One region of the Vreelandella subglaciescola genome, then DNA from elsewhere that is predicted to be linked to it. Evidence: predicted binding sites of a transcription regulator. Region 1 holds the regulator's gene; the other holds the start of a gene.
What was found. Region 1 encodes sigma-54, which starts transcription at its own class of promoters, with help from an activator protein. Its sites were predicted from a motif close to TGGCACNNNNNTTGCTNT; they were not measured.
Positions count from the first base shown of each region.

Region 2: a site for sigma-54 is predicted at 8,673-8,690, ahead of B5495_RS08715 (ammonium transporter). Genes of this name have one in related genera too.

Region 1 is NZ_LT670847.1:681,238-695,756, forward strand. It holds gene lptA (lipopolysaccharide transport periplasmic protein LptA) at 1-184, shown strand, start outside; gene lptB (LPS export ABC transporter ATP-binding protein) at 315-1,085, shown strand; gene B5495_RS03145 (RNA polymerase factor sigma-54) at 1,181-2,590, shown strand; gene hpf (ribosome hibernation-promoting factor, HPF/YfiA family) at 2,675-2,983, shown strand; gene B5495_RS03155 (PTS sugar transporter subunit IIA) at 2,989-3,459, shown strand; gene rapZ (RNase adapter RapZ) at 3,495-4,382, shown strand; gene B5495_RS03165 (HPr family phosphocarrier protein) at 4,426-4,695, shown strand; gene pmbA (metalloprotease PmbA) at 4,727-6,067, opposite strand; gene B5495_RS14545 (hypothetical protein) at 6,130-6,291, opposite strand; gene yjgA (ribosome biogenesis factor YjgA) at 6,290-6,814, shown strand; gene tldD (metalloprotease TldD) at 6,858-8,297, opposite strand; gene B5495_RS03185 (YhdP family phospholipid transporter) at 8,294-12,214, opposite strand; gene rng (ribonuclease G) at 12,225-13,688, opposite strand; gene mreD (rod shape-determining protein MreD) at 13,763-14,251, opposite strand; gene mreC (rod shape-determining protein MreC) at 14,251-14,519, opposite strand, start outside.
Region 2 is NZ_LT670847.1:1,854,703-1,869,221, reverse strand. It holds gene xdhB (xanthine dehydrogenase molybdopterin binding subunit) at 1-1,437, opposite strand, end outside; gene xdhA (xanthine dehydrogenase small subunit) at 1,421-2,953, opposite strand; gene B5495_RS08740 (TetR/AcrR family transcriptional regulator) at 3,191-3,880, shown strand; gene B5495_RS08735 (NCS2 family permease) at 3,899-5,269, opposite strand; gene B5495_RS08730 (YifB family Mg chelatase-like AAA ATPase) at 5,421-6,932, opposite strand; gene B5495_RS08725 (iron-siderophore ABC transporter substrate-binding protein) at 6,988-8,034, opposite strand; gene B5495_RS08720 (accessory factor UbiK family protein) at 8,131-8,457, opposite strand; gene B5495_RS08715 (ammonium transporter) at 8,760-10,007, shown strand; gene glnK (P-II family nitrogen regulator) at 10,137-10,475, shown strand; gene B5495_RS08705 (ferredoxin--NADP reductase) at 10,559-11,335, opposite strand; gene B5495_RS08700 (methyl-accepting chemotaxis protein) at 11,468-13,342, opposite strand; gene B5495_RS08695 (host attachment protein) at 13,464-13,883, opposite strand; gene phnE (phosphonate ABC transporter, permease protein PhnE) at 14,015-14,519, opposite strand, start outside.

The DNA of each region.
Region 1 (14,519 bases):
CATCTACCACGTGGCCGAGCGCCGCGTTGAACTGATTGATCAGGCCGAACTGGACCAGGGCGGCGATCACTTCGAAGGCGGCCGGCTGGAATATTTCATTGATCGGGAAGTGATACAGGCACGCTCTGACGTGGAAGGCAGCGACAACCAGCGTATCCGCATGACGCTGCAACCGGAGCAGTAAACGCAGACGCCGGCGATCATCGACATACCATCATTGCCACATACCGCCAGTGCCGCTATTGATCCCGACCACGACAGGGCGTTATCGATAGCGGGCAGGCCAGATCATAGACAAGGAAAGGGGCCACACGGTGTCTTTTGACGATATTACCGCCGAAAATCAGCCGGAAGCACCGGTCAAAACCCTCCACGCTCGCCATCTGGCCAAAAGTTACAAGCGCCGCCGCGTGGTCAAGGATATCAACCTGGATATCACCCAGGGCAGCATCGTCGGGCTTCTCGGCCCCAACGGCGCGGGCAAGACCACCTCGTTTTACATGATCGTGGGGCTGGTCAAGGCCGATGCCGGACACGTCAGCATTGATGATCACGACCTTTCCAGCGCGCCCATGCACGAGCGCGCCAAGGCGGGAATCGGTTACCTGCCTCAGGAAGCGTCAATCTTCCGCAAGCTCTCGGTGGCCGACAACATCATGGCCATTCTGGAAACCCGCCGGGATCTGGACCGCCACGCCCGGAGCGAGCGCCTTGAGGCGCTACTGGGCGACTTTCATATCACCCATATCCGCGACAATCTGGGCATGAGTCTTTCCGGTGGCGAACGCCGACGAGTGGAAATCGCCCGGTCGCTGGCCATCGAGCCCGCCTTTATTCTTCTCGACGAGCCGTTTGCCGGCGTTGACCCCATCTCGGTGGGCGAAATCAAGACCGTGATCCGCGCCCTCAAGGCCCGCCACATCGGCGTGCTGATTACCGATCACAACGTGCGCGAAACCCTGGATATCTGCGATACCGCCTACATTGTTGGCGACGGGCACATCATTGCCAACGGCTCGCCGCGCAGTATTCTCGACAACCAGCAGGTCCGCGATGTGTACCTCGGCGCCGAGTTTCGGCTTTAATCACCGATTTCCGCTTTCTGGCGACCGGCCGTTAGCTTGCAGCCTTGGGAAGCGCGGCTTAGGGTAAGACCTTTACCCCGATGAGTGATTCTTCGATGGCCATGAAAGCGTCTCTTCAGCTACGCGTTGGCACTCAGCTAACCATGACGCCGCAGCTCAAGCAGGCGATCTCGCTGTTGCAGCTGTCGACGCTCGACCTGCGTCAGGAAATCCAGCAGGCGCTGGACGGCAACCCGCTGCTCGATCAGGAAGACGAGTTCAGCGAACAGGCCGCGACTGACACGCCCGAAGACGGCTGGGCCGACAGCATTCCCAACGAACTTTCCGTTGACAGCGACTGGTCGGATACCTATCAGGACACGCCGCGTGCCACCGGCGCCGAGGGGCCGGATTTTGACCGTCAGGCCGCCGGGCAGAGCCTGCACGGCCATTTACTCTGGCAGCTGGCCATGCTGGATCTCACCGCCGATGAGCACTTGATTGCCGAAGCGCTGATCGACGCCGTTGATGCCAACGGCTACCTGACCCAGTCGCTTGCAGACGTCGAAGACGGCCTGCACCGCCAGGGGCTTCTTGAGGCCAACCTGACGCACATTGAAAGCGTGCTGGCGCGCCTGCAGCAGTTCGAACCCACCGGCGCCTTCGCCCGGGATCTGGGCGAGTGCCTCACGCTGCAGCTGGAAACGCTACCCGAGACCACCCCGCTGCTGATGCCCGCACGCCGGCTGGTACGCCAGTTTCTGCCCGCCCTCGGACGTGACGAATCACGCCTGCTGAAACGCCGGCTGGGGCTGGATGACGCCGGACTTGAGGCGGTAACCGAGCTGATCCGGAGCCTTGACCCGCGCCCCGGCAGCGCCTTTGAAAGCGTCGCCAGCGGCTATGTGATCCCCGACTTGCTCGCACGGCGCAGCGAACACGGCTGGCAGCTTGAGCTGAACCCGGATGCCGTGCCCCGGCTGCGCATCCAGCCCGACTACGCCAGCCTGATCAAACGCGCCGACAACAGCCAGGACAACCGCTTTCTCAAGGAGCATCTTCAGGAAGCGCGCTGGCTGATCAAAAGCCTCTCCAGTCGCAACGACACCCTGTTACGCGTCGGCCGCGAGATCGTCGCCCGCCAGCTGGATTTTCTCGACCACGGCGAGCAGGCCATGCAGCCACTGATCCTTGCCGATATTGCCGCCGCCGTCGATATGCACGAATCCACGATCTCCCGGGTAACCACGCAAAAATACCTGCACACCCCGCGCGGCGTGTTCGAGCTCAAGTATTTTTTCTCCAGCCAGCTGGGCGGCAAAGACGACAGCGCGCACTCAAGCACCGCCATTCGCGCGCGGATCAAACAACTCGTGGCGCAGGAGCCGGCTGACAAGCCGCTTTCCGACAGCCGTCTGGCGGCGCTTCTGGACGATGCCGGCATCCATGTGGCTCGTCGCACGGTGGCCAAATACCGTGAAGCGCTGGGCATTCCGCCCACCAGCGAACGCCGCCGCCGACGCTAGCCAACGAAACTCGCACCAGGGGCTTTGTTTACGTCCAAAAAGGGTTACAATCAAACCACATTCCGACGGATAAGGAGTATGTCCATGCAAGTTAACATCACCGGTCATCACGTAGAACTGACTGACGCCTTGCGTGACTATGTGAACGAAAAGCTCGCCCGGGTTGAGCGCCATTACGACAACATCACCACCGTGCAAGTCACCTTATCTGTGGAAAAAGAGCGCCAGCTCGCCGCCTGTACCATGCACGTTGCCGGCGCCGAGCTACATGCTGAAGCTACCCACACCGACATGTACGCCGCCATCGACGCGCTGGCCGACAAGCTCGACCGCCAGCTGGTCAAACACAAGGAAAAAGCACAGGCCCGCGCTCAGGGCGCCGGCGTGCGTTAAGCATAATGACGTTGGAAGCCATCCTCCCCCCGGAACGCGTGCTGTATGACGTACCCGGGGGCAGTAAAAAAAGGGTGCTGGAATTTTTCAGCACCTTTATTGCGCAGAATATCCCCAGCCTGGACAGCCAGGAAGTCTTCAGCCGCCTGATTGGCCGTGAAAAACTCGGCAGCACGGGTATCGGCAACGGCGTGGCTATTCCTCATGCGCGAAGCCCACACTGCAATGCCCCTATCGCCGGCTTTCTCAAGCTCGCCGAGGCCGTCGATTTCGACGCCATTGACGGCGATCCAGTGGATCTGGTGTTCGTCCTGCTCGTGCCTGAAAAGGCCGACGACACCCACCTGGCGCTGTTAGGCCAGGTCGCACTGATCATGAACGATGCTGACACGCGCATGCAGCTGCGCCGCGCGCAAAGCCAGCGTGAACTGCTTGACCTGATCATCGCCAGCATTCGCAAGCAACCCGACAGATAGCGCCCCCTTATCCGCTCGAACCCACGAGAGACGCTATGCAACTGGTCATTATTAGCGGTCGTTCCGGCTCGGGCAAATCCATTGCCCTGCAGGCGCTGGAAGACCTCGGCTACTACGCCATCGATAACCTGCCGGCGATGCTTCTGGGCTCGCTGGTGGATGAATTGCGCCATCAGACCGGACGCACCCACCTTGCCGTCAGCATTGATGCGCGCAACCTGCCGAGCGCCCTCGAGCGTCTGCCTGACCTTCTCGCCGAGCTCAAGGCACGCAATATCAGCTTTCATGTGGTCTACCTGACCACCGATGCCCGCATTCTGCTGGAACGCTACTCCGCCACGCGCCGCCGCCACCCGCTCACCCGGGACAGCGACATGACGCTTGAGGAGGCCATCGCCAAGGAAGAAGACACGCTCAGCGATGTGCGCAACCTCGCCGATTTAACCATCGATACCTCCAGGTTGTCGGTTCACGACCTGCGCGGGCGCATTACCGATCAGGTCGCGCACCGCCGCCGCGACCAGCTCACCCTGACCGTTGAATCCTTTGGCTACAAGCGCGGCGTGCCACTGGACGCCGACCTGGTGTTCGATGCGCGCTGCCTGCCCAACCCGTACTGGGACCCGGCACTGCGCGGCCTGAACGGGCGCGACGCCGAGATCGAGACGTTTTTACGCGGCTACCCCATCGTTGATGCCATGTGCCGCGATATTCACGACTGGCTAAGCCGCTGGCTACCGGCCTATCAGAATAGCCAGCGCAGCTATATTACCGTGGCCATCGGCTGCACCGGCGGTCAGCATCGCTCGGTGTATCTGGCCGAGCAGATCGGGCGGCTGATCCTTGATGCCATAGACGAAGTCCACGTGCGCCACCGCGAGCTTTCGGTACAGTACACACGCTCGACACCCGCCAGCACTTAACGGTTGGCGTACAACAACAATCGCTTCATCAAAAGGAACCCGCGTGCCGCGTAAAACCCTGACACTGACCAACCGTCGCGGCCTGCACGCCCGCGCCGCGACTCGGCTTGTCGCCTGCTGCCAGCCGTTTGAATCGAAGGTTCACGTTTACAAGGGCACCCAGCAAGCCGACGCCGGCAACATCATGGCGCTGCTGATACTGGCCGCCCCCTGCGGCACCGAACTCACCGTGCACGCCGAGGGCGAAGACGCCGAGCAAGCGCTCGACGCCGTCGAAGCGCTGTTTACCGCGCGCTTCGACGAAGACCATTAATTGGCTTCTATAGCTGGCGGGTAGCGTATATTTAATTACCGGCCACGGTCATCGCGTTGATCAGCCAGCTGCCGGTATGAATGCTGCCCCGGGTATCCACGTCATCACCGATACCGGCCAGATTGGCAAACATCTGCTCCAGATTGCCGGCAATGGTGAATTCCTCAATCGGGTACTGCACCTTGCCGTTTTCTACCCAGAAGCCCGTGGCACCACGCGAATAATCACCGGTGACGCCGTTAACCCCCTGCCCCATCAGCTCGGTGACCCACACGCCGCAATCCATTTTTTTCAACAGCGCCTCGGGCGTTTGCAGCGGCGCGCTAATGCGCAGGTTGCGTGCCCCGCCGGCGTTGCCGGTGGTGGGCAGAGAAAGCCGGCGGGCGCTGTAGGCCGAAAGCATATAGCTCGCGATCTTGCCCTCGGCAATAAAGCGGTTGTTGCGCGTTTGTACGCCGTCAGCGTCAAACGGCGAACTCGCCGTGGCACCGGGTTCCATCGGGCGCTCTTCAAGGCTGAACCACTCGGGAAACAGCGGCGTATTCAGCCGGTCGCAGAGAAACGAGGCCTGACGATAAAGCGCACCACCGGCCAGCGCACCCATCAGATGACCCACCAGCCCGCTGGCAAGTGAGGGATCAAACAACACGGGAAAGCTGCCGGTCGCCGGACGCCTGGCACCCAGCCGGCGCAAGGTACGCTGTGCCGCTTCACGCCCTACGTCCGCCGGCGCGCGCAGTGCCTTAGGGTCGCGCTCGGCAGTGTAAGCAAAGTCGCGCTGCATGCCGTTGTCGTCTTCGGCAATCAGCATGCACGATAGCCCATGGTGACTGCCCTTCTGGGTACCCAAAAACCCGTGGCTGTTGGCGTAAACGCGCACGCCCTCACCGGTGGACAGCGACGCCCCATCGGACTGGGTAATGCCCTCGACCTCGCGGCCGGCACGCTCGCACTCAAGCGCCAGCTCTACCGCCTGCTCGGTCGACAGTGCCCAGGGATAATGCACCTCAAGGTCGGGAATCTCGCTTGCCATCAGCTCGGCATCGGCAAGCCCCGACGCCGGGTCTTCGCCGGTATAGCGGGCAATAGCCAGCGCTTTTTCTACCGTGGCCTGAATGGAATCGTCGCCGGCGTCGGTTGACGAGGCACTGCCCTTGCGCTGGCCCACGTATACCGTGATGGCGATACCCTGATCCCGGGACAACTCCACGGTTTCCACTTCGCCAAGTCGCACGCTTATCTCAACGCCCTGATCAACGCTTGCGCCCACTTCCGCCGCATCGGCGCCCAGGCGCTTTGCCAGTGCCAGCGCCTGCTGCGCGCGGGATGCCAACACTGCCTGCTGCGCCTGCGCATCAAATGCCTGTGCCATGATGGCCTCCTGTCATTCCTGATAATCGAATTTTGATAACCGGGTGTTTAAGAATCGAGTGTTTAAGAAACGAGTGCGTAAGCACCGGAACGCTGATTAATCTGCCTGCCGGCTTGCTTGTCCAAAATGACACGCCCTGTTTGTTCACGCAGCCTGATATAATGCGGCCACTTGGCGGCCTGTGTTGTGCCGACTTTTACGAACGTTTTGACGAGTTTCATCATGCCCAAAAAAAATCCGGTGCCGGCGGCCGAGACGCCCCTGGAAGACGAACGTCCCAGCAAGTCCCAGCTCAAGCGCGAAATGCACGCGCTACAAGAGCTGGGCGAAACCCTGATCGCCATGAAGCCCGGCGAACGGGCCCGCTTTGCGCTCTCCGATGATCTGGAGCACGCCATTGACGAAACCGCGCGCATTAGCTCGCGCGAGGCCCGACGCCGGCACATGCAGTACGTCGGCAAACTCATGCGCAAGGAAGATTTAACCGCCCTGCACGCCGAGTTTGATGCGATTGATAAAGAACGCTTTCAGCGCGACCACGCCTTTCACCGGCTGGAAAAATGGCGCGATCGCCTGATTGACGAAGGCGACACCGCGGTCGACCACTACATGCAGGATCACCCCGACGCCGACCGCCAGACGTTGCGCCAGCTGGTACGCAATGCGCGACGCGAGCGCGACCAGCAAAAACCACCGGTCAGCGCGCGCAAGCTGTTCAAATACTTGCGCGAAAGCCAGAACATTTAAGCACACGGCCGGGGGCTTATACTCCGGGCTTACGACACCGAACTTATGACTGAGTCCCGCCCACGGTCAGCTCATCGAGCTTCAGGGTGGGCTGGCCCACGCCCACCGGCACGCCCTGGCCTTCCTTGCCGCACACGCCAATGCCGGTATCCAGCTCCATGTCGTGGCCAATCATCGACACCTGTCCCATGGCCTCCGGGCCGTTGCCGATCAGCGTCGCGCCCTTGACCGGTGCGGTAATCACGCCGTCTTCGATGAGGTAGGCTTCACTGGCCGAAAAGACGAATTTGCCCGAGGTGATATCCACCTGGCCGCCGCCAAAGCTGACCGCGTAGAGGCCGCGCTTGACGCTTTTGATGATATCCGACGGCTCGTCCTGACCGGCCATCATCAGCGTATTGGTCATGCGCGGCATCGGCATATGCGCATAGGACTCACGCCGCGCGTTGCCGGTAGGCGCCATGCCCATCAGCCGCGCGTTGAGCTTGTCCTGCATATAGCCGGTCAGAATGCCGTCTTCAATCAGCGGCGTGCGCTGCCCCGGCGTGCCCTCGTCATCCACGCTGAGCGAGCCGCGGCAGTCGGCAAGGGTGGCATCGTCGACCACGGTGACGCCTTTGGACGCCACGCGCTGCCCCATTTTTCCGGCAAACGCCGAGCTTCCCTTGCGGTTGAAATCGCCTTCCAGCCCGTGGCCCACGGCCTCGTGCAAGAGGATGCCCGGCCAGCCTGCGCCCAGCACCACGGGCATCTGCCCGGCCGGCGCGTCTACCGCCTCCAGGTTAACCAGCGCCTGGCGCACGGCTTCTTTGGCGTAGCGCTCGGCAACGCCCGCATCGCGCAGCTGGGCCATGGAGTAGCGCCCGCCGCCGCCGCCGCTGCCGCGCTCGCGACGGCCGTTATGCACGGCAATCACGCTGACGTTAAAGCGCACCAGCGGGCGAATATCTGCCGCCAGCGTGCCGTCGCTGGCGCGTACCAGCACCACTTCGTAAGTGCCCGACAGCGAGGCGCTGACCTGGCTGATGCGGGTGTCGGCCGCACGCGCCACGCGGTCGGCCAGTTTGAGCATGGCCACCTTGTCATCCGCACTCAGGCCGGCCAGCGGGTCAATGCCCGGATAGCACAGCGCCGCGCTGACGGGCCTGACCGCCTGACCGCTTAGACGTGTGCCGCTGCGCACGATGCCCGAGGCGGTCTTGCCGGTATCGACCAGCGCCTCAGCGGTAATCTGATTGGAGTAGGCAAAGCCGGTTTTTTCGCCGGCCAGCGAACGGACGCCAACGCCGCCGTCAATGTTATAGCTGGCCTCTTTGACTTCGCCGTCTTCCAGCACCCAGCCCTCTTGCCAGGTACGTTGAAAATACAAGTCGGCATAGTCGATCCCTGCCCCCATGGCGTGGGAAAGCCCGGTATCCAGGCTATCCAGATCAAGCCCGCCGGGGGTAAGTAACATCGAAGCTGCCTGGTCAAGCTGCGTCATTGAGAACCTTCCAGTGTAATGTCCGGCGAAGCCCAGGGGCCTTCCAACCGGTAATGAATCGTTGTGGCGCGCTCAAGGGCATCGCCAAACAGCGTATGCGCCACAAACAGCGCGCCGCCTACCACCGGCGCACCGGCGGCAAGCGCGGCAAGGGGTAAACTCTGGCTGATGGGCAGTGTGACGCCCAGACGCTGATCAAGTTCACGCTCAAGCAAATCAACGCTGCCGGTCAGCCGCATGGTCGTCGCCGGCGCATCGATGGTCAACGGGCCGCGCAGGCGCAGCAGGCCGCCGGCCACGTCGGCTTCGCCAGACACGCGATTGAACGCGGTGCCCTTGCCGGTCACATCCGAGAAATCCAGCCGCAGGCGACGCAGGATATTATCAAAATTCAACAGCCCCACCAGCCGTGCAGACGGTGAATCCAGCGTCACAAAGCGGCCGTCGCGGATGTCTGTCGAAATATTCCCTCCCGCCCGGCTCAGGGCAAACTGCCAGGGCGCACCGGGCCATTCGAGGGTCGCGGCCACTTGGGTACTTTCACTGCGCATGGCAATCGGCTGATCGAGCCGTGCCAGTGCGGTGCCCACATCACCCCCGGCAAGCGTCAGGTCGGCTCGCGTCTGGCTGGTGACCGAACTGCCGCTCCAGCTGAGTTCGCCGCGCGCCGACAGCTCGCCCAGCGTCAGCCCCACCGGTGCCAGCGTGAACTGATGCCGGCCAGCCTGCCAATAGGCGGTTAACGGGCCAAAGCGCTTCTCGCCAACGACGATATCGGCCACCCGCAGGCGGCCAGCAGGCAGGTCGGTGAGCCACTCGGGCATGGCCGCGGGTGCTGGCACTCGGGTTTTAACCGCCTGCAGCCAGTTTTCCGGCCCCGGCCCGGCGCTCTGCGAGGCCGAGCGACGCGCCTCGGGCAGCGCTAACAATTTATCCACCACCAGCCGGCCGACCGTCACGTCTAGCGGCTGGGCGGTGCCCGGCCGGTAGCGCAAATTGCCGGACAGCACGCTGCCATCCAGCGCCAAATCCACTTCCCCGTTGGCGCGTCGCTGCCCCGTCGCCGCCACGCTGCCCAGACACTTGCCGCAGTATTTCACGCAGGGGGTGTCAAGCGATAGCCCAAGCGGCGCAGCGCCCTGTTCATCGGCGGCTCTCCCACGCGCCGAAGCGCCTGTATCCGCAGGAAACAGCCCTGCCACGGAGCGCCAGTCCAGCGGCGCAATTTCGCGAGCACCAGCATTGACTTGCCAGCCCCGCCGGCTCGGCCAGGCCGGCGGCCGGGCGGCCTGGGTCCCGAGGTTGAGATTGCCCGCCAGGCGCTCCCCGACAAGGCGGCCGCGAAAATACGCCACGTCGCTCAACCGGCTTTCAATACGCCCGTCGGCAAACGTCGCATCCAGCGTCCACGGCCAGCGTGCATTGGCTGTCTTGGAAAAGGGCGCGGGCAGCTTGATACGCACGCCTTCGAGGTCGCTTTCCAGCCGTAGTGAAGGCGACTCGCCAAAGTCCAGCGTGCCCTGCCAGCGCGTACGTCCGGCGGCCAGCTGTGCCGCCGCATCAGGCGCCATGCCGGCGACGCCCAGCCACTCAACAATGTCTGCGTTGCCGTTGAGCGCCACCTGATCGGGGGTGAAATCGGCAGAGATATCACCGCCCAGCAGCTCGGCGTTGGCCGTACCCAGCAGCGCACCCTGTTCGCCGCGCTGCTGCCAGACGATATCTCCGCGCACCTTATTCAGGCCGACGCCCAGCGGCGTATAGGTCAACTGTTGCAACTGCGGCGAGGCGCTGATATCAAGCGTTAGCGCCTCGATATCGTCAAGTGCCAGCGCCAGTTCCACGTCGCCCTGCACCGCGCCCTCTGCCTGAATGTCTTCCAGCAGATCGGCCGCGCCAAGTGCCGGCGCGGCCAGAAAAAACGCCCTGAGCGCATCAGCATCCGCGTCCAGCGCGCCCGAAATGCGCAGTTGCCCGGACGTCACACCCAGATCAACCTGGCCGTCGCTGGCGCGAACGCCGTGGCTTTGCACCTGCGCTACGTTGGCTTCAAGCGCGTTTTGATCCAGCCGCAGGTGGCCTTGTATATCGCTAAGCTGCGGCCACCCCGGCGCGATAGGCAGCGAGCCCTGGGTGACATCCAGCTCAAGCGTGGTGTTGATGTCCTCGAGATCCAGCGTTTTGGCGATGGGCGTGGCAATTTTCAGCGTACCGTCTTCTACATGCCCGCTAACGCCGTTGGCGAGCCATTGGCTCAAGTCATTGTCGAACGCTTTCATGGGCAGCCAGCCCACCAGCGGGTGGTTGACCGCATCGACGTTCTGAAACGCCAGATCAAGCCCCAACTGTTCCTGCGGACCCCCGGCGGTCAGGCCAAACTCACCCTGTACCCGGGCGCCGTTCCATTGTGCACGCAACCGTTTGCCGCTGATTGACAGAGCAGAGCCGTCGTAGACCCACTGCACTTCGCCATCGGCGCGCTCAAGGCGCATCGGTTGGTTGAAAATCTCGGGGAAATTCAGCGTGCTGTCGGCACCGCCGGAAAATGCTACGCGGCCGCGCAGGTCCCGGGCCTCAACCCAGGCATCCACCGGCCCGCCGCCGGGCGCTTCGTCCCAGGGCGACACGGCCAGATCGTGCAGGGCGGCATCCACGCACCATTCACCGTTTTGCTGGCCGATCTGTAATCCCGTTACCTGCCCGCGCGGCGCCAGCGCCTGCAGCGGGCGCGTCAACGACTCGGGCAGTACCACGTAGTCGCCCCAGGCCGCCAGCGAATCCAGCTCAAAACCGCTGGTACGCAGCTGCCAGTCACCGGCCTGATGCGTCAGGTGCCAGCGCTTGGGCAGCGTTGGCGCCTTATGACGGTCGGGATCAACGCGCTTGGCGCCTTCCACATCGCCGCTCAGCCAGGCCTCGCCGCCGTCGCCCTCGCGGCGCCATTGGCCCCTGGCGTGCAACTTGTTGAGCACCACCTGTTTCTCCGCCTGTGAGAGGACAATCTCGGGTATATCAAGCTGTAAGCGCGCATCCTCAAGCCGGCCCGACTGCCACCGCGCCCACAGGCGCGAGCGGCCGCCGGCAAGCGCCAGTTGCGGTACGTAGTCCGGGCGTATCAGCTCGGCAAGAGCCGTCAGGTGCTCAAGCTGCATGTCCAGCTGCAGGGCAGCGGAAAAGTTTTTCAGCCCTGCGCTGCCCGGTCGCACATCGGCCTTGAAACTTGCCGCCGGCAAGCCGAGGGAGGATTCTTGACGAGTCGGTTCGTCGCTAGCGCGTTCTTCGATAGAGGGTTCGTCGCTGGCTAACAGCTGTGAGGCAATCGCCACGGAGCCGGCCAGACGAATGCGCTTCTCGCTGCCGCTCAACATCAGCTCAGGGGCGCTTAGGGTGGCGTTGTTATCGCCGTCGTGCATCATCACACGGGTGTCGGTGACCCACAGACGCTGGCGCAGTATCAGCCGCGTCCAGGCATCGATGGTATCCAGATCAACCGTGGGTTCAGGGGCAAAATAAAGCGGCAGTTTGGCCGGCTCGGGCCACTGCCAGGCAAGCCCTTCGCCACGATAAAGGTGCAGCCTGAAGCCATCCATGCGCGCCTGGCTGAACACCGGCGCCAGCGCACGCAGCGAGCGCCATACGTCCAGCCGCAGGCGCAGTGTATCGAGGGAAAACAGCGGGGCATCGGGAAGTTCAGCGCGAACGCCCTGCACCTCCAGGCTCAGGCCTTCACGCTCCACGGCAACCGAGAGCGTTTCAATACTCACCGGCGCGTCGAGGTGCGTTTGCAAAAACGCTTCAATATGCGGGGTCAGCGCATCCGCCTGGCTAGCCAGCAGGCGCAACACCAGCAGCAACACGGCCAGCGTGCCCAGGCACCAAGCCAGCAACACCAGGCACCCCTTTCGCAGCGCGTGCATCGTCATCGGCCTACATCAGTACGATGTCGTACTGCTCTTGTGAATAGTGCTGCTCAACCTGAAAGCGGATGGTTTTGTTGATGAACGTTTCCAGATCGGCCACCGACGTCGATTCTTCGTCAAGTAGACGATCCACCACCGCCTGGGAGGCCAGCACCATATAGGTTTCGGCGCTATACGCCCGCTCTTCGCGCAGAATCTCGCGAAAGATTTCGTAGCACACCGTTTCCGGCGTTTTCAGCTTGCCGCGACCGTCGCAGGTGGGGCAAGCCTCGCACAGCGTCTGCGCCAGGCTCTCCCGGGTGCGTTTGCGGGTTAGCTGCACCAGCCCAAGCTCGGTCACGCCGGTACACTTGGTCTTAGCATGGTCGCGCTCCAGCGCTTTTTCCAGCAGGCGCAGCACCTGACGCTGATGTTCGACGTCTTCCATATCGATAAAGTCGATGATGATGATGCCGCCGAGGTTACGCAGCCTGAGCTGGCGGGCAATGGAAGTGGCCGCTTCCAGATTGGTCTTGAAAATGGTTTCTTCAAGATTGCGGTGCCCGACAAAGCCGCCGGTATTGACGTCGATGGTAGTCATCGCTTCGGTCGGGTCGATCACCAGATAGCCGCCGGACTTCAGCTGTACCTTGCGGCTCAGCGCCTTCTGGATTTCATCTTCAACGCTGTACAAATCAAAGATGGGTCGCTCGCCGGGATAATATTCAATACGCTCGACGGCGGTGGGCATGAATTCACGGGCAAACTCCACCAGCCGGGTAAAGTTTTCCCGCGAGTCGATGCGCACTTTTTCGATATCCTCGCGCATCACGTCGCGCAGCGTGCGGATGAACAGCGGCAGGTCGTCGTAAATCACCGAGGGCGGTGCCGCGGTGATCTTGCGCTCGCTCACTTTCTGCCACAGGCGCAGTAAAAAATAGATGTCACTTGCCAGCTCCTCATCGCCGACGTTTTCCGCGGCGGTACGCACGATAAAACCACCGCTGGCGTCCACGTCCTGCCCGGCAACGCTTTGCTCGAGCAGACGACGCAGCCGCTCGCGCTCGCGCTCGTCTTCAATGCGCTGGGAAACGCCGTGGTGAGACGAGTCCGGCATATACACCAGATAGCGCGAGGGAATCGACAGGTGTGTGGTCAGCCGCGCACCCTTGGAGCCGATCGGGTCCTTGGTGACCTGTACCACCAGCGCCTGACCTTCATGCAGCAGCTGGGCGATGGTGAGTTGCTCGTCGGCGGGCGTTCCCGATGGCATGACTTCATGGGCGTGAATGAAGGCCGCGCGCTCAAGGCCAATGTCGATAAAGGCGGCCTGCATGCCCGGCAAAACGCGCACCACCTTGCCTTTATAGATATTACCCGCGATGCCACGACGACAGGCGCGTTCGATCAGCGCTTCCTGGAGCACGCCGTTTTCCACCAGCGCAACGCGGGTTTCCATCGGCGTTAAATTGATGAGGACTTCACCACTCATGCAGCATTCCTTATTAATTCACAGCAAGCGGAAATTCACGGTAAACGACCATGCCACGGTGCCTTCCTGGCACTTCACTTCGCACCGCTACGTGATTCAATGGCGCGCAACAGCGTGGCAAGCCACGGCCACAACAGCGCACTGGAAAGCGCTGGCAGCAAAAACGCCAGATGAATGGAAAAATCGCCCCACAGGGTTCTCACCCACTGCTCAACCAGCTGCACGATACCCAGCAGCACCAATACCAGCACCGCCTGCTGCACCAGCGAATAAGTACGAAACCGCGGATACACCAGCGCGCATAAAAACGCCAGCAACGAGAGCACCAGCGCGCTTTGCCCCAGCGCCCCGCCCTGGGTCAGATCCAGCAGAATGCCCAGTACAAAGCCGTGCAGCACGCCTACTCGCTCCGGGGCGCGCATGCAGCCGTAAATCAGCATCAGCCCGAGCCAGTCAGGCCGGTAAACCTGCCAGCCTTCCGCCAGCGGCATCACCTGCAAGCATAGCGCCAGCAGCAGAGCCAGCCAGATCACGGGGAGCGATACGTGGGACGCACGAGCCATCAGGGAGTCCTCGCGGTATCAGGAGCCGATAACGTGTTGGCGATGCGCTGTGCGCTACTCAGGGCAGCGCCGCTGATGGCCAGGCTATCGCCCCAGGGGCTATCTGCCTCGGTTTTGCGCGGCGGTGGAAACAGCAGCAGAAAATGCCGTGAACGCTCAAGCTGCGCCAGCGGCCTGGCCGTTACCCGAGCAAACGGCCGGCCGGGGTCGTGAAACACCTCGGTGACCTGCGCTACCGGGTAGCCTTCGGGAAAACGTCCGGCCAGCC
Region 2 (14,519 bases), 1.2 Mb from region 1:
CGGCGTCAAGGCAAGGCCGCGCTTGATGATCGGGCTCTGGGCGTTGAAGTGGGTGATTTCGCGGCGGCGATTCCAGTAGTCGCTTTCGGTTTCCACCTGGGCCACGATATCGTGCAGCAGACTGAGCTGCTCGACGCGCTGACCGTAGTGGGTGACGTTGCGCGGCGTACCGTCGGCGTCGCTTTCGCGGTAGAGGTTGCGCTTGCGCACGGTCAGCGGGTCTTCGCCGATGTAGCGGGCGATGTCGTCCATGGCGCGCTCGATGATCATCATGCCCTGAGGACCGCCAAAGCCGCGAAACGCGGTGTTGGACGCGGTGTGGGTTTTGGCGCGCTTGCCGGTGACCCGTGCTGACCCCAGCGAGTAGGCGTTGTCGGCGTGGAACATGGCGCGGTCGACCACCGCTTCGGACAGGTCGGGCGAGTAGCCGCAGTCGCCGATCACGTCAATATCGCCGCCGGTCAGCACGCCGCGTTCGTCAAAGCCCAGCTTGTAAGTGTTATGGAACGGATGGCGCTTGCCGGTGGCGCGGGTGTCGTCGGCCCGGGGCACGCGTACCTTGGCCGCGCGGCCGGTGCGCCGGGCAATAATCGCGGCGATACACGTCCACGGCGAGGCCTGGGTTTCCTTGCCGCCAAAGCCGCCGCCCATGCGCCGGGTGGAAACGGTCACGGCATGGAACGGAATGTTCAGCACTTCGGCCACCAGCTTTTGCGTTTCGCTGGGGTGCTGGTTGGAGGTATGTACGACAACGCCTTCGTCTTCGCTGGGCTCGACCAGGCAGGCCTGACCTTCCAGATAGAAGTGCTCCTGACCGCCGACAAACTGGGTGCCTTCAAGCACGTGGGTAGCGCCGTCAAGGGCGGCCTGCCAGTCGCCGCGTTCGTGCACGTGGGTGGGGCGCACCAGCTCTTCACGCTCGGCGGCGGCCACCGGGTCAAGGCTTGCCGGCTGCTCGTCGATTTCCACCACGGCGGCTTGTAACGCCTGGCGCGCGGCTTTGTAGCTGTCGGCAGCGACGGCAAACAGGCTCTGGCCGACGTAGCTGATGTCGTCATAGGCAAAGATCGGGTCGCCGGGAAATACCGGGCCGATATCCGTGTGCCCGGGCACGTCGGCAAGGCTGATCACGTCAACCACGCCGGGGTAGGCCTTGACCTTTTCCAGATCCATGCGGGTGACGCGGCCGTGGGCCACGGGTGACTGGCCGACCATGACGTGCAACGTGCGGGCAGGGCTTGGCAGGTCATCAATGTAGTCGGCGCGGCCGGTCACGTGTTTGATCGCGCTCTCGTGGGCGCGGGCATGGCCGGCACCGCCGCGGCTGGCGACGGCATCGCGGGCAAGGGGCGCATCGCCCTGGTTGCGGTGCCGGATGTCGTTCTGAGTGCCGTCTTGAGTGCCGCGGGGCTGGTCGAGATCAGTGAGCGTACGCATCGAGAGTCACCTTGGTTGCTGTGCCGTTCTTGTCGTTGTGCTTGTCGCCGCCGTCGTTGGAGGCGGGCTGGGATTCGGCGGCGATCATCAGGCGTAGCCGTTCCAGCAGGTTGCCGGCGGCGAGGGTGCGGTATTCGGCGCTGCCGCGCACGTCGGCCATGGGTTTAAGCTCCTTGGCCAAGGCGGCGCGGGCGTGGGCAAACGACGCCGCATCCGGGCGGCTGCCTTCAAGCGCGGCTTCGGCGGCCGGTGCGCGGCGCGGGATGCCCGCCATGCCGCCAAAGGCGAGGTGGACGTCGCGCATCAGGCCGTCTTCCAGGCGCCAGGCGAACGCGCCCAGCACGGCGGAAATATCGTCCTCACGGCGTTTGGACAGCTTCCACACCTTGAGGTTTTGGTCGGCAGCCGGGCGCGGGAGAAAAATTGCGGCAATGAATTCGTCTGCCTCAAGCGCGGTTTTCCTGTAGTCGAGGAAAAAGTCCGCCAGCGCCAGCTCGCGGCTGCCCCGGGGGCCGTCCAGTCGCAGCCGCGCGTCCAGAGCCAGCAGCACCGGCGGGGTATCGCCGATGGGGGAGGCGTTGGCCACGTTGCCGCCCAGCGTCGCGCGGTTACGGATCTGCGATGAGGCAAAGCGGTGCATCAAGTGCTCGAACGCCGGATAGTGCTCGGCCAGCAGCGGCGTAAGCTGTGAGAGCGTCACGGAGGCGCCGAGCCACCAGCCGCTGTCGGTGTCTTCCACGCGGGTCAGCTCGGCCACCTGGCGCACGTCGATGATATCGACCAGATCCTTCACCTGCTGGGTGGTTTCCAGCCACAGGTCGGTGCCGCCGGCGACCAGACGCGCGCCCGGGCGCTTGGCTTTGAGCTCGCGCAGCGCGGCGATGTCGCGGGGCATGGCGTAGCCCGTCGTGTCGCTGTCGGTGCCGGTGTCGCTGACGTCTTTGGCCAGCGCCGCGACGTCTGTACCCAGTGCCGCATTGGCGGCCCAGTCGGGCGTGGCTTTGGGGTAGTCCTGCATGGTGAGCGCGGCGTCGCGGATCGGGCGATAGCCGGTGCAGCGGCACAGGTTGCCGCCCAGTGCACTTTCCATCCGCTGCTGGGTTAGCGGAGCCGGGCGCTGGTTCTGCTCTTCATGCTTGTTTTGATCTTCATATAGGGTAAACAGCGACATCACGATGCCCGGCGTGCAAAAGCCGCACTGGCTGCCGTGGCACTCGACCATGGCCGCCTGCGCCGGATGCAGATGCGCATCGTCGGCAAGCCCTTCCACGGTGACCAGATGGCAGCCGTTAAGCTGGTGGGCCGGGGTAATGCAGCTGTTGGCGCTCTGGTAGTGAAGCGTGCCGTTGGCGTCGGGCTCACCGATGGCCACGGTGCAGGCGCCGCAGTCGCCAGAGGCGCAGCCTTCCTTGGTGCCGGTCTGGCCGAGCTGCTCGCGCACCAGCTCCAGAATGCTGGTATCGGCGCTGACGCTGGTCAGGCGCTGGCGCTTACCGTTGAGGTAGAAATCAATCATGGTCGGCTCCGGTTGTCATTGTCGTGGCGGATTATGCTGTTGGCCGAGTGTAGAGGACATTTCAATTCTTGACCATGTGGTCAGCTTTATCAAGTTTTTTGCTGTGATGCTTTGGATTAATTCTAGCGCGTTGCCGGCACTTTGCCGGTGAGGCGCTGCGCGGCTGAATTGCCTTGGCACCGGCTTTTCAGGCAAGCTTTAGCTTTGCTAAAGCATGTCTACGATAGAGCGAGCGCCATGGCCAAGGCTGATTCCACCAGCGAACACGAAGCCGGCACCATTCGCCGGCGCAACGAACAGGCGATTTTACAGGCGGCCGAAGACGTTTTTTCGCGCCACGGCTACCGCGGTGCCAGCCTGCAGGAAATTGCCCGGCAGGCCGGCCTGCCCAAGTCCAACGTGCTTTATTACATGGGCAGCAAGCGCAAGCTCTACGTGCGCCTGCTGGAACGCATGATGGCGCGCTGGAATGCGATTCTGGACAGCATTTCTCCTGATGATGATCCGGTCGAGGTGATTTCCGCCTTTATCCGCGCCAAGATCCGCCTGTCCCGCAGCCACCCCGCCGGCTCGCGGCTGTTCGCCAGCGAGATTCTGGGCGGCGCGCCGTTCCTGCAGGAATACCTCCAGGGCGAGCTGCGCGGCTGGGTGGAAAACCGCGCGGCGGTGTTTCGCCAGTGGGCCGAGCGCGGGCTGATGGATCCGGTCGACCCGGTGTGGCTGATTTTTCTGATCTGGTCGTCCACCCAGCACTACGCCGACTTTGAAACCCAGGTGCTGGGTATTACCGGCCGTAAGGCACTCGATGACGAAGATCTGGAAGATATCACCCGGTTTTTGATTCAAGTGGTGATCAAGGGCTGCGGCATTCAACGTCCGGCTGCCGTGGACACGCCGCCCGAGGCTATACAGGCGGCGGATCGCTGAGGGTCGGACTGCCTCTGATCAGGTGGTCATGAGCATGACGACCGACAGCGCGGCGGTGATCCACATGGCCGGTTTGATCTCGACAAAGCGCCCGGTGCACACCTTGATCAGCACAAAGCTGATAAAACCGAAGGCAATACCCAGCGTGATCGAGTAGGTCAGCGGCATCAGGATGATCGCCAGAAAGGCGGGAAAGGCCTGATCAAAGTGTTCCCAGTCGATCTTGCTGATCGGCGCCATCATGAACAGCCCCACCATTACCAGCGCCGGCGCGGTAGCAATGGACGGCACCAGCGTGAGCAGCGGTGAGAGAAACAGGAACGGCAGGAACAGCAGCGCAATCACCAGCGCCACCAGCCCGGTGCGCCCGCCCTGGGCCACGCCCGCGCCGGACTCGATGAACGTCTGCGCGGCGCTGGTACCCAGCGGTGCGGCAATCATCGAGGAAAACGCATCGACGGTCATGGAGCGCCGCAGGTTGCGCGGATTGCCGTCTTCGTCCTTGAGCTCCGGTGCAGATTCCGACAGCGCCATAAAGCACGACATGGCATCAAAGAAGTTGGTGAACAGCATCACGAAGATGAACGGCAGGTAGGCGACTTTCAGCGCGCCCATGATATCCACCTTCATCACCGCGCTGAAATCCGGCCAGGCGGCAAGCCCTGTCCAGGCCACCATCACCTCATCGCCGCCCCACAAACGCCCCATGGGGATGGCGGCCAGCGTGGTCAGCGCAATGCCCATCACCAGCGCGCCGTTAAAGCGCATGATCACCAGCACCGCGGTGGCAATCAGCCCCAGAAAGAAGGTCGCCAGATGCGCGTCCATATTGCCCAGCGACACCAGCGTGGCGTCGCTTCCGGTAATGAACCCGGCGTTTTGCAGCCCGATGAAAGTAATGAACAGCCCGATACCGCAGGTGATCGCATAGCGCAGCGACAGCGGAATGGCCTCGATGATGGCCTTGCGCACGTTGAACATGGCCAGAATGGCAAACATCACCCCGGACCAGAACACGCAGCCCAGCGCCACCTCCCAGCTGAGCCCGGCGCCCAGCACCAGGGTGTAGGTGAACAGCGCGTTCATGCCCATGCCCGGCGCGACCAGGATGGGGTTGCGGGCATAAAAAGCCATGGCCAGGCTGCCCATGAAACTGATCAGCACGGTGGCCGACAGCGCGGCGGTGAAGGGGATGCCGGCATCGCTGAGCACGGCCGGATTCACCACGATGATGTACATGCCGGCCAGAAACGTGGCAAGGCCGGCGAGTATTTCGGTTTTTAGCGTTGAGCCGCGCTGGGTCACGTTGAAAAAGCGGTCCAGAAACGGCAGGCGACGCGTTTTATCTGCGCCGTCCATATCGGTGGAGCGAGCGGTTGTCTCGTTCATACCCATACCTTGTTGTTGTTGTGGCTGGATGTGTCGTCGGATTGTGGCGAGGGTTTCGCCATTTCCTGACCTTTCGGTCAAGTCACGATCCAAGACTAGCCGCGCAGCCAAAACCGGTCAAGGTATACGCGAACGGATATTCAACGCAGCGTTACTGGCCCTTCAGCAGACGGTCGAGCTGGCGGTAGCCGATGGCTTCGATGAAATGCGGCTGGGTGGGTTTGGGTGCGCCTTCCAGATCGGCCAGGGTGAGCGCGACCCGCAGCACCCGGTGGTAGGCGCGGGCCGAGAGCTTGAGTTTTTCCAGCACGTCGGCCAGCCAGGCGCGTTCGTCGGCCTCCAGCGCGCAGGCGGCTTCAAGCGCTTTGCCACTGAGCTGGCTGTTGAGCGCGCCGCGCTGGGACTGGCGTTCACGGGCGGCAAGCACGCGGGCGCGCACCGCGGCGGAGGATTCGCCCTGGGTTTGCGCGGTAAGCTGCTCCGGTGGCAGCGCCGGCACTTCCACCTGTAAATCGATGCGGTCCAGCAGCGGGCCGGAGAGCCTTGCCTGATAGCGCTGGATCTGGCTGGCGGTGCACTGGCAGCGGATGCGCGGGTCGCCCAGGTGCCCGCAGGGGCAGGGATTCATCGCCGCGACGAGCTGGAAATTGGCCGGATAGCGGCGCTCGTGGCTGGCGCGTGCCAGATGAATTTCCCCGGTTTCCAGCGGCTGTCTTAGCACTTCCAGCACGTGGCGGGAGAATTCCGGCAGTTCATCGAGAAACAATACGCCGTGGTGCGCCAGCGAGATTTCGCCGGGTTTGGGTTTTGAACCGCCGCCTACCAGCGCGGCGGCGCTGGCGCTGTGGTGGGGTTGGCGAAACGGGCGCTGCCCCCAGTGTTTTTCCAGCGGCAGACCACATACCGAGCGCACCGCGGCCACGGCCAGCGCATCGTCATCGGAAAGCGGCGGCAAAATGCCCGGCAGGCGGCTGGCCAGCATGGTTTTGCCTGTTCCAGGAGGACCAGCGAAAATTAAATTATGGCCGCCAGCCGCGGCGACCTCCAGCGCTCGGCGCGCCTGCTGCTGGCCGCGCACGTCGGCCAGATCGGCCATGGGTTCGGTCGCGGCGGGCGGTGCGGGAAGCTGGTGCGGGGTAATACGCTGCTGGTCGAGCAGGTGGGCGACCACTTCCCACAGCGAGTCCGCCGGTAGCACGGTCAGGCCGCGCCCGGCCAAAGCGGCTTCATCGGCGCAGGCGCGGGGGATGATCAGCTGACGGCCGGCGGCTTTGGTGGCAAGCGCCAGTGGCAACACGCCGGGAACGGCGCGCAGTTTGCCGTCAAGCGCCAGCTCGCCGGCGCACTCCATTCCTTCGAGCGCCTCCACCGGCAGCTGGCCGGAGGCGGCGAGAATGCCCAGCGCAATGGGCAAATCAAAGCGCCCGCCTTCCTTGGGCAAGTCCGCCGGGGCGAGGTTGAGGGTAATCCGTCGGGTATTGGGAAAATCAAAGCCGGCGTTGACCAGCGCGCTACGCACCCGCTCGCGGCTTTCCTTCACCGCGGCTTCGGGCAGGCCGACAAGCGTTAGCCCCGGCAGGCCGTTAGCCAGATGCACTTCTACCTGAACCGGCGGCGCTTCAAGGCCCAGCCCTGCCCGGGTGGCAACTATCGCAAGCGTCATGGCGTTCCCTCGCTGGTGACGTGTTTGTGCTCAACAGCTTCCTAAGCTAGCCGATTTACCTGCCGCTGGATAGTCGGCGCTGAATAGCCGTTGGTGTTGTCAACGCATCGCTCAGCAGCCGGGCAAAGCGCTGGGCGGAGGGTAGGGCGCCAAAGCTCCATGCCGGGGGCAGCATGATAACGTCGTCCCGCTTCACGCTTGGCAGATGGTGCCACAGCCCGCTTTGCGCAAGGGCAGGCTTGACGCCACTGGGCAGCGGTTTGACCACGACCAGCCGGGCGTCGGCGTGTTCGGCGAGTGCCTCGATGCCTACGGTGGAAAATCCCCAGGCGTTGGTGGGTTGCTGCCAGGCGTTGGCGATGCCCAGCTGCTTCAGCACGGCCTGATACAGCCCGTTTTTGCCGAACACGCGTACGTGGCGGGCATCGATGAATTGCACCATCAGCAGAGGGCGTGTTGCGGGCAGGGTGGTGCGCAGCGCCGCCATCAGCGCCTGAGTATCGTTGATGAGCGCTTGGGCCTCGTCGCGGCGATGGGTGTGTTCGCCCAGCCGGTGGGTCAGCGTTTGCATGGCCTGCCAGGTGTCGGTGCCGGGTTGATAAAGCGGCAGCGTGGTCACCGGGGACAATCGCGACAGGCGCGGCTCAAGGTTTGCGAACAGGGGCGAGATGAAAATGCGCTCAGGCGCGAGCGCGGCCAGCCGCTCCAGATTGGGCTGGGCGCGCAGCCCGAGGTCTGCCGTTGACGGGGGAATGACGGGCGTTTTGACCCAGTCACCGTAGGCGTCGGCCTGCGCCACGCCGCGCAGCGGTGCATCAAGCGCGAGTAGCGTTTCTGCGATGGTCCAGTCCAGCGTCGCAAAGCGTGGGGTGGCTGGCGGCGTTTCGGCGGCACTGGCCTGCAGAGCGAAGAAGGGCGTCAGGCTGAGCGCGGCGCTCAGGGCCAAACGTGCAGCCAGCGGGAAGCGAATATACGGCATGAGTAAGAACAGCTTCCTTGTCCAGCAGGTGCACGGTAGTGCGCCCAGGCGCTGGCCAAGCCGGCAGAGCGACGCCGGTGTTAACGTGTGCGCGTCCTGGTGAAGCCATTGCAGAGCCGACATGGGAGCCTCTCGCGGCATGAAAAGCGTGGCGAAAGGCTAGCATAGCGGCACAGGTTGTCAATGAAAGTGATTCGCGTTTAAGCGGAGTGGCGCCGCTTACCGGTCGCTGTTGTCCGTTGCCGGGGCGTCGTCTGCCCTGGGAAAGGTTGTGTCTGCTTTCGCCGGTGCGCCATCAGCCTTGGGATCAACGGCGGCTTCCAGCGCGGCGACCTGACTTTCCAGCGCTTCAACCCGGGCGCGGGTGCGCTGCAGCACGTCCATGAGGATGTCGAAGTCTTCCCGCGAGACCAGTTCCAGGCGATCAAAGGCGCCGCGTACCACCTGCTGCACGCCTTTGTGAATATCTTCCGGCGCCTGCGAGGCGTTTTGCAGGCGGTCGCCGATCTGCTGGGCGAGCTGGCTAATACGGTCTTGAGCAGCCATTGCGTTCTCCTTGGTTCGCCAAAAGGCACAGTATACGTAATCAGGATACGCAACCCATTACCAATACGCATGCAGAAAAGCGCCACCGCCATGAACCATCATGGTGCATAAAGGCGTGTTGATCGGCGGCGATGCCGTGCCGGCGCGTTTCCCCAGGGCGATAGACGGGCAATTTATTAATGTAACCATTTGAAGGATAAGTACAAAAACAAATATGGCACGTATTACGCATAGCAAAGGGAGTACAGGACAGGCGCTGCCTGCCTGCGTTAACTGCCCGATTGTGCTGCGGAGAAATGCCGATGAGCGAATTGATAGAACTGCGTTATGCCCTGGATACGCTGTATTTTCTGCTATGCGGTGTGCTGGTCATGTGGATGGCAGCGGGATTCGCCATGCTGGAGGCCGGGCTGGTGCGAGCCAAGAACACTGCGGAAATCCTGACCAAGAACGTGGCGCTGTTCGCCATTGCCAGCACGCTTTACCTGACGGTGGGTTACCAGCTCATGTACGGCGGTGACGCCGGCGGCATCCTGCCGAATATCGGTTTTCTGCTGGGCGCTGAAAACACCACGGACGCCGTATTGGCAGGGGGCGATGCGCCGTACTATGCCAACCGTGCCGACTTCTTCTTTCAGGTTGTGTTTGTGGCAACCGCGATGTCGATTGTGTCGGGTGCGGTGGCCGAGCGCATGAAGCTGTGGGCGTTTCTGGCCTTTGCCGTGGTTATGACGGCCTTTATCTATCCGCTTTCGGGTTACTGGACCTGGGGCGGCGGCTGGCTTGCGGCGCTGGGGTATCATGATTATGCGGGGTCCGGCATCGTCCATCTGGCCGGTGCAGCGGCGGCGTTTGCCGGCGTATTGGTGCTGGGGCCGCGGCGGGGGAAATACGGCAAGCGCGGGGAAGTGTTCGCCATTCCCGGTGCCAACATGCCGCTCGCCACGCTGGGGACGCTGATTCTATGGATGGGCTGGTTCGGCTTCAACGGTGGTTCGGAGCTGAAAATCTCGGATATCGGCTCGGCCAATAATGTGGCGCAGGTGCTGGTAAATACCAACGCCTCGGCGGCGGGCGGCGTGCTTGGCGCGCTGATACTGGCACGGCTGTGGTTTCGCAAGGCGGACCTGACCATGACCCTGAACGGTGCGCTGGCCGGCCTGGTGGCGATTACCGCAGATCCGCTGTCGCCGTCGGCCGCCGGTGCGGCAGCGATTGGCATGGTGGGCGGGCTGATGACGGTGGTGGCGATCGTGATGCTGGACCGCTGCCGGCTGGATGATCCGGTCGGTGCCATGTCCGTGCACGGCGTCGCCGGAATCTGGGGAGTGCTGGCCGTGCCGCTGTCCAACCCGGAAACAACGTTTGGCATGCAGTTTGTGGGCGGCGTTGCGATTTTCGCCTGGGTATTCTGTGCCAGTCTGGCCGTGTGGTGGTTGCTCAAGAGCGTGATGGGCATCCGCGTCAGCGCGGCGCATGAATATGAAGGCGTTGATGTGGCGGAGTGCGGGCTGGAGGCCTATCCGGAATTTCGTCTTGAGCATCGCTAGGTCACGACGACCGGTTTTTTATTATCGGCGGGTGGCGGTGTATCCTTGGGCATCATCAATGGTAACCGCCTTGCCTGCTGCGTTACCCCGACAAGTGCCATCTTATCAACAGCGTTAAAGGATACCGCCATGAAACTGATCTCTGCGATTATCAAACCGTTCAAGCTTGATGACGTGCGCGAATCGCTCTCCGATATCGGCGTGCAAGGTATCACCGTCACCGAAGTGAAAGGCTTCGGGCGCCAGAAAGGCCACACCGAGCTGTACCGCGGTGCCGAGTACGTGGTGGACTTTTTGCCCAAGGTGAAGCTGGAAGTGGCCGTGGACGATGAACTGGTCGAGCAGGTGATCGAGGCGATTACCGAGGTGGCCAACACCGGCAAGATTGGCGATGGCAAGATTTTTGTCATGCCGCTTGAGCAGGTGATCCGCATCCGCACCGGCGAAACCGGCAAGGATGCCGTGTAACGGCGTTACGGAGCCGTCAAAAAACCCCGAGGTCAGTATGACCGCCGGGGTTTTTTTATGGCTTGGCTACTTTTGGCCGATGACTATTTTTCGACAAAAGCGCGTTCGATCACGTAGTCGCCGGGTACGCCCATGCGCGGCGAAATCTTGAAGCCGAGTTCATCGAGCAGGGCGCTGGTGTCGTCGAGCATGGCGGGGCTGCCACAGATCATGGCGCGGTCCTTGCTCGGGTCGATGGCCGGCAGGCCGGTGTCTGCGGCGAGCTTGCCGCTGCGGATATGGTCGGTCAGCCGCCCTTGAGTGTGGAATTCATCGCGGGTCACGGTGGGGTAGTAAACTAGCTTTTCGCTGATTTCTTCGCCCAGGTATTCGTGTGCCGGCAGCTCCTTGCTGATGAAGTCGGCGTAGGCCAGCTCGGAGACATGGCGCACGCCGTGCACCAGTATCACCTTGTCGTACAGGTCGTAGACGTCGGGGTCCTGGATCAGGCTCATGAACGGCGCCATGCCGGTGCCCGTGGAGAGCAGATACAGGTTGCGTCCGGGCAGCAGGTCATCGGTGACCAACGTGCCGGTGGGCTTGCGGCTGACCAGAATCTCGTCGCCCACTTCAAGGTGCTGCAGGCGCGAGGTAAGCGGGCCGTCCTGCACCTTGATGCTGAAAAACTCAAGGTGCTCTTCGTAGTGGGGGCTGGCGATGGAATAGGCACGTACCAGCGGCTTGCCGTCCACTTCCAGCCCGATCATGACAAACTGGCCGGACTTGAAACGCAGGCTCTGCTCCCGGGTGGTGCGAAAGCTGAACAGCGTGTCGTTCCAGTGGTGAACGCTAAGCACTTCGGCAGTGGCGTACTTGCTCATTGGGGCTCCTTTTGGCAATTGCGCGACGATGATCAATCAGGCCGCAGGCCGGCCAGAGGTCTGGCTCTGGCGGCCTGCGTTATCTTGCCTACTTTATCATTGACGGCGCGGCTACGGGGCAGAAGCGACAGATTAGCGCGGCGCGTTCAGTGCCGGCGTCTGCCCTGCGCTACCGGGTAGCGCCCCCTGAGCCAGCTTGCTGCCCGACAGCTTGAAGCGGCCAATAACGCCGGTGAGGTGGTCAGCCTGTTCCTGCAGCTGCTCGGCGGCGGTGCTGGATTCTTCCACCATGGCGGCATTTTCCTGGGTCATGCGGTCAAGGTCGGCCACGGCGACGTTAACCTGGCCGATGCCGTCGCTTTGCTCGCCGGTGGCGGAGGTGATTTCGCCTAGCACGTCGGTCACCCGGGTAATCTGGGCGACGATCTCTTCCATGGTCTGCGCCGCGCTGTGCACCAGCGTGGTGCCGTTTTTTACCTTGCCTTGGGACTCTTCGTTGAGGGCCTTGATCTCGTGCGCGGCATCGGTGCTGCGCTGGGCGAGCTTGCGCACCTCGTCGGCAACTACGGCAAAGCCGCGACCCTGTTCGCCGGCGCGAGCGGCCTCGACCGAGGCGTTCAGCGCCAGCAGGTTGGTCTGAAAGGCAATGCTGTCCATCAGCCTGACGATATCGCCGATCTTGTTCGATGACGCGGCAATTTCCTGCATGGTATCGGCGACCTTTGCGGCCGATTGACCGCCGCGTTCAGCCACTTCGGTGGCGGCCTTGGAGAGCTGGTTGGCTTCGCGGGATGAGGCGGCGGTGTGCTCTACGGTAGAAGTGATTTCTTCCATCGAGGCGGAGGTCTGCTGCAGGCTGGAAGCCGTGCTTTCGGTGCGCCGTGACAGGTCATGGCCACCCTTGGCGATTTCCGAGGCGGCGGTGTGCACGGCTTCGCTGCCGCTGCGGACTTCAAGCAGCACGTCTTCCATACGCGAGACAAAGCGGTTGAACGCCGCGGCAATCTGGGTGATTTCGTCGTTGCCTTCTTCGGGCAGGCGCTGGGTTAAATCGCCTTCGCCCGAGGCCACGTTGTGCATGGCGTTACGCGCCGAATGCAGGCGGCGCAGCAGCAGCTTGAGCAGCAGGCTCAGCGCCACGGCGGTAATGATCGCTACGATGATCAGCGTGATGGTAGTGGTGCTGGCAATGGCGCGCAGCCCCGCGGTGGCTTCGTGTTCATCCAGCGCGACCACCAGTTCCCAACCGCTCTGGCCGCCCACGTGACGTCCCAGCAGGCGCTTTTCGCTGCCCTGCAGAGACAGCGCCGTGGGCTGCTTGGCATTGGCTAGCGTCGTCAGCATGGCAGCGTTCAGCTGTTCGTTGAGCCGCGAGGCGGGCTTTAGCGTCAGCTCGGGGTCGTGGTGGGCAATCAGGGTGCCATCGGCGGCGGTCAGGAAGGCAAAGCTTGAGGGCGTCGGGGAAATATCGTCGACGATATCGATTACGGCGGTCACGGTAATATCCGCGCCGATGACACCCACCAGCCGGCTGCCCTGATAGTAGGGGCGGGCAAAGGTCACTACCAGATCACCGGTCTGCGCATCGACGTAGGGTTTGGTGACGATGGTATCTTTTTCGCTGACGGCGCGCTTGTACCAGTCGCGTTCGCGAGGGTCGAAGTCACTCGGCGGTGTCCAATCGTTATAGAAGAGGGTTTCGCCGGTGGCCGGATTGGCGAGGTAGGTCGCCATGAAATCGCCCGAGGCGTTGAGCTGGCGCAGCGCGGCGCGGGGAGCATCGCTTTTTACCGCTTCGTCCATCGCGGTGAGCATGCTGAAGCGGGCGTTGAACCAGGTATCAAGCGCCTGGGCGTTACCGCTGACGACGGCATCAAGGTTTTCGGAAATCTGCTCGTCGTTGTGGTTTTGCACCGTCACGTAACTGGCAATACCGTTGGCGATCAGGGCGAGCACCACCGCGGTTAAGGCGGCGGCAAGCAGGCGGGCTCGAAGTGACACGAACATGGGGGACTGCTCCGGATAAGATGGAGGTAAGCAGCGCCGCGCGGGTGCCACGCGGTGCTTGGGTCAACCTGAACCTTATCGGCAGCCGCCGCATTATCTTGAGCGATCCGGCATAACGTTATCAGCGCATGTCGCTGACGGCGTTTTGAATGTCTTCAAGCGTTGCCTTGCTGAGGTCCTTGGGCAGGGTGTGGATCAGCAGCTTTTGCGTGGGCGCATCGAGCTTGTCGCGCAGCAGTCCCAGAAACTTGGGCGGGGCGACGAGGATCAGTTTTTCCAGGCTGTTCTCGGTGCGTGCCGTGTACAGGCGCTTGACGACCTGCTTGGCAAACATCTCTTTTTCATGCTGGGAGGCTGTGCCTTCATCCGAGGTGCGGGCAGCGCTTGACGTCGCCTCGGCGACGGGGCTGTCGGTCACCAGGTCGCCCTCGTGCAGGCGCCCCTCTGCGTGAACCAGATTCTCCTGTTCGATGAGCGTCAGCGCATCGCGGGTAAAAATGCGCGCACGCGCGGCGTCGGCTACTACGATATAGGTTGTCATCGTTGCGCATCCTCCTTGGTCGAGATGGTTGGGGGTGGGGCGGCCGGGGTTGAAGCGACCGGGGTTGAAACGATAGCTTCACCATGGCAAGCGGGGTGATGAAGGTCAACTGACGTGCTGTGCAGGGCACGCTACATGACCCGGCGGCGTAGCAGGCTGGTGATGGCTTCACCGATTAGTACCAGCACGATAATCGCCATCAGGATGGTAGCCACGGTGGGCCAGGCGAAGGTATCAATCGCGCTTTGCAGAATCACGCCGATGCCGCCGGCGCCGACCAGCCCCAGCACGGTCGACTCGCGGATATTGATATCCCAGCGCAGAATCACGATGGCAAAAAAGGCCGGCATGACCTGGGGCACAATGGCGTAGGCAATCACCTTGGCCTTGGAGGCGCCGGTGGCCTGCATGGCTTCGACCGGACGGCGGTCGATCTCCTCGATGGCCTCGCCCATCAGCTTGCCGATAAAGCCGATCGAGCGGAACGCGATGGCGAGAATGCCGGCCAGCACGCCGGGGCCGAAGATGGCCACGAACAGCAGTGCCCAGATAATGGTGTTGACCGAGCGGCTGGAAACGAGAATAAAGCGCCCCAGCCACAGGCAGGCGCGGTTCGGCGTGGTATTTTGCGCCGCG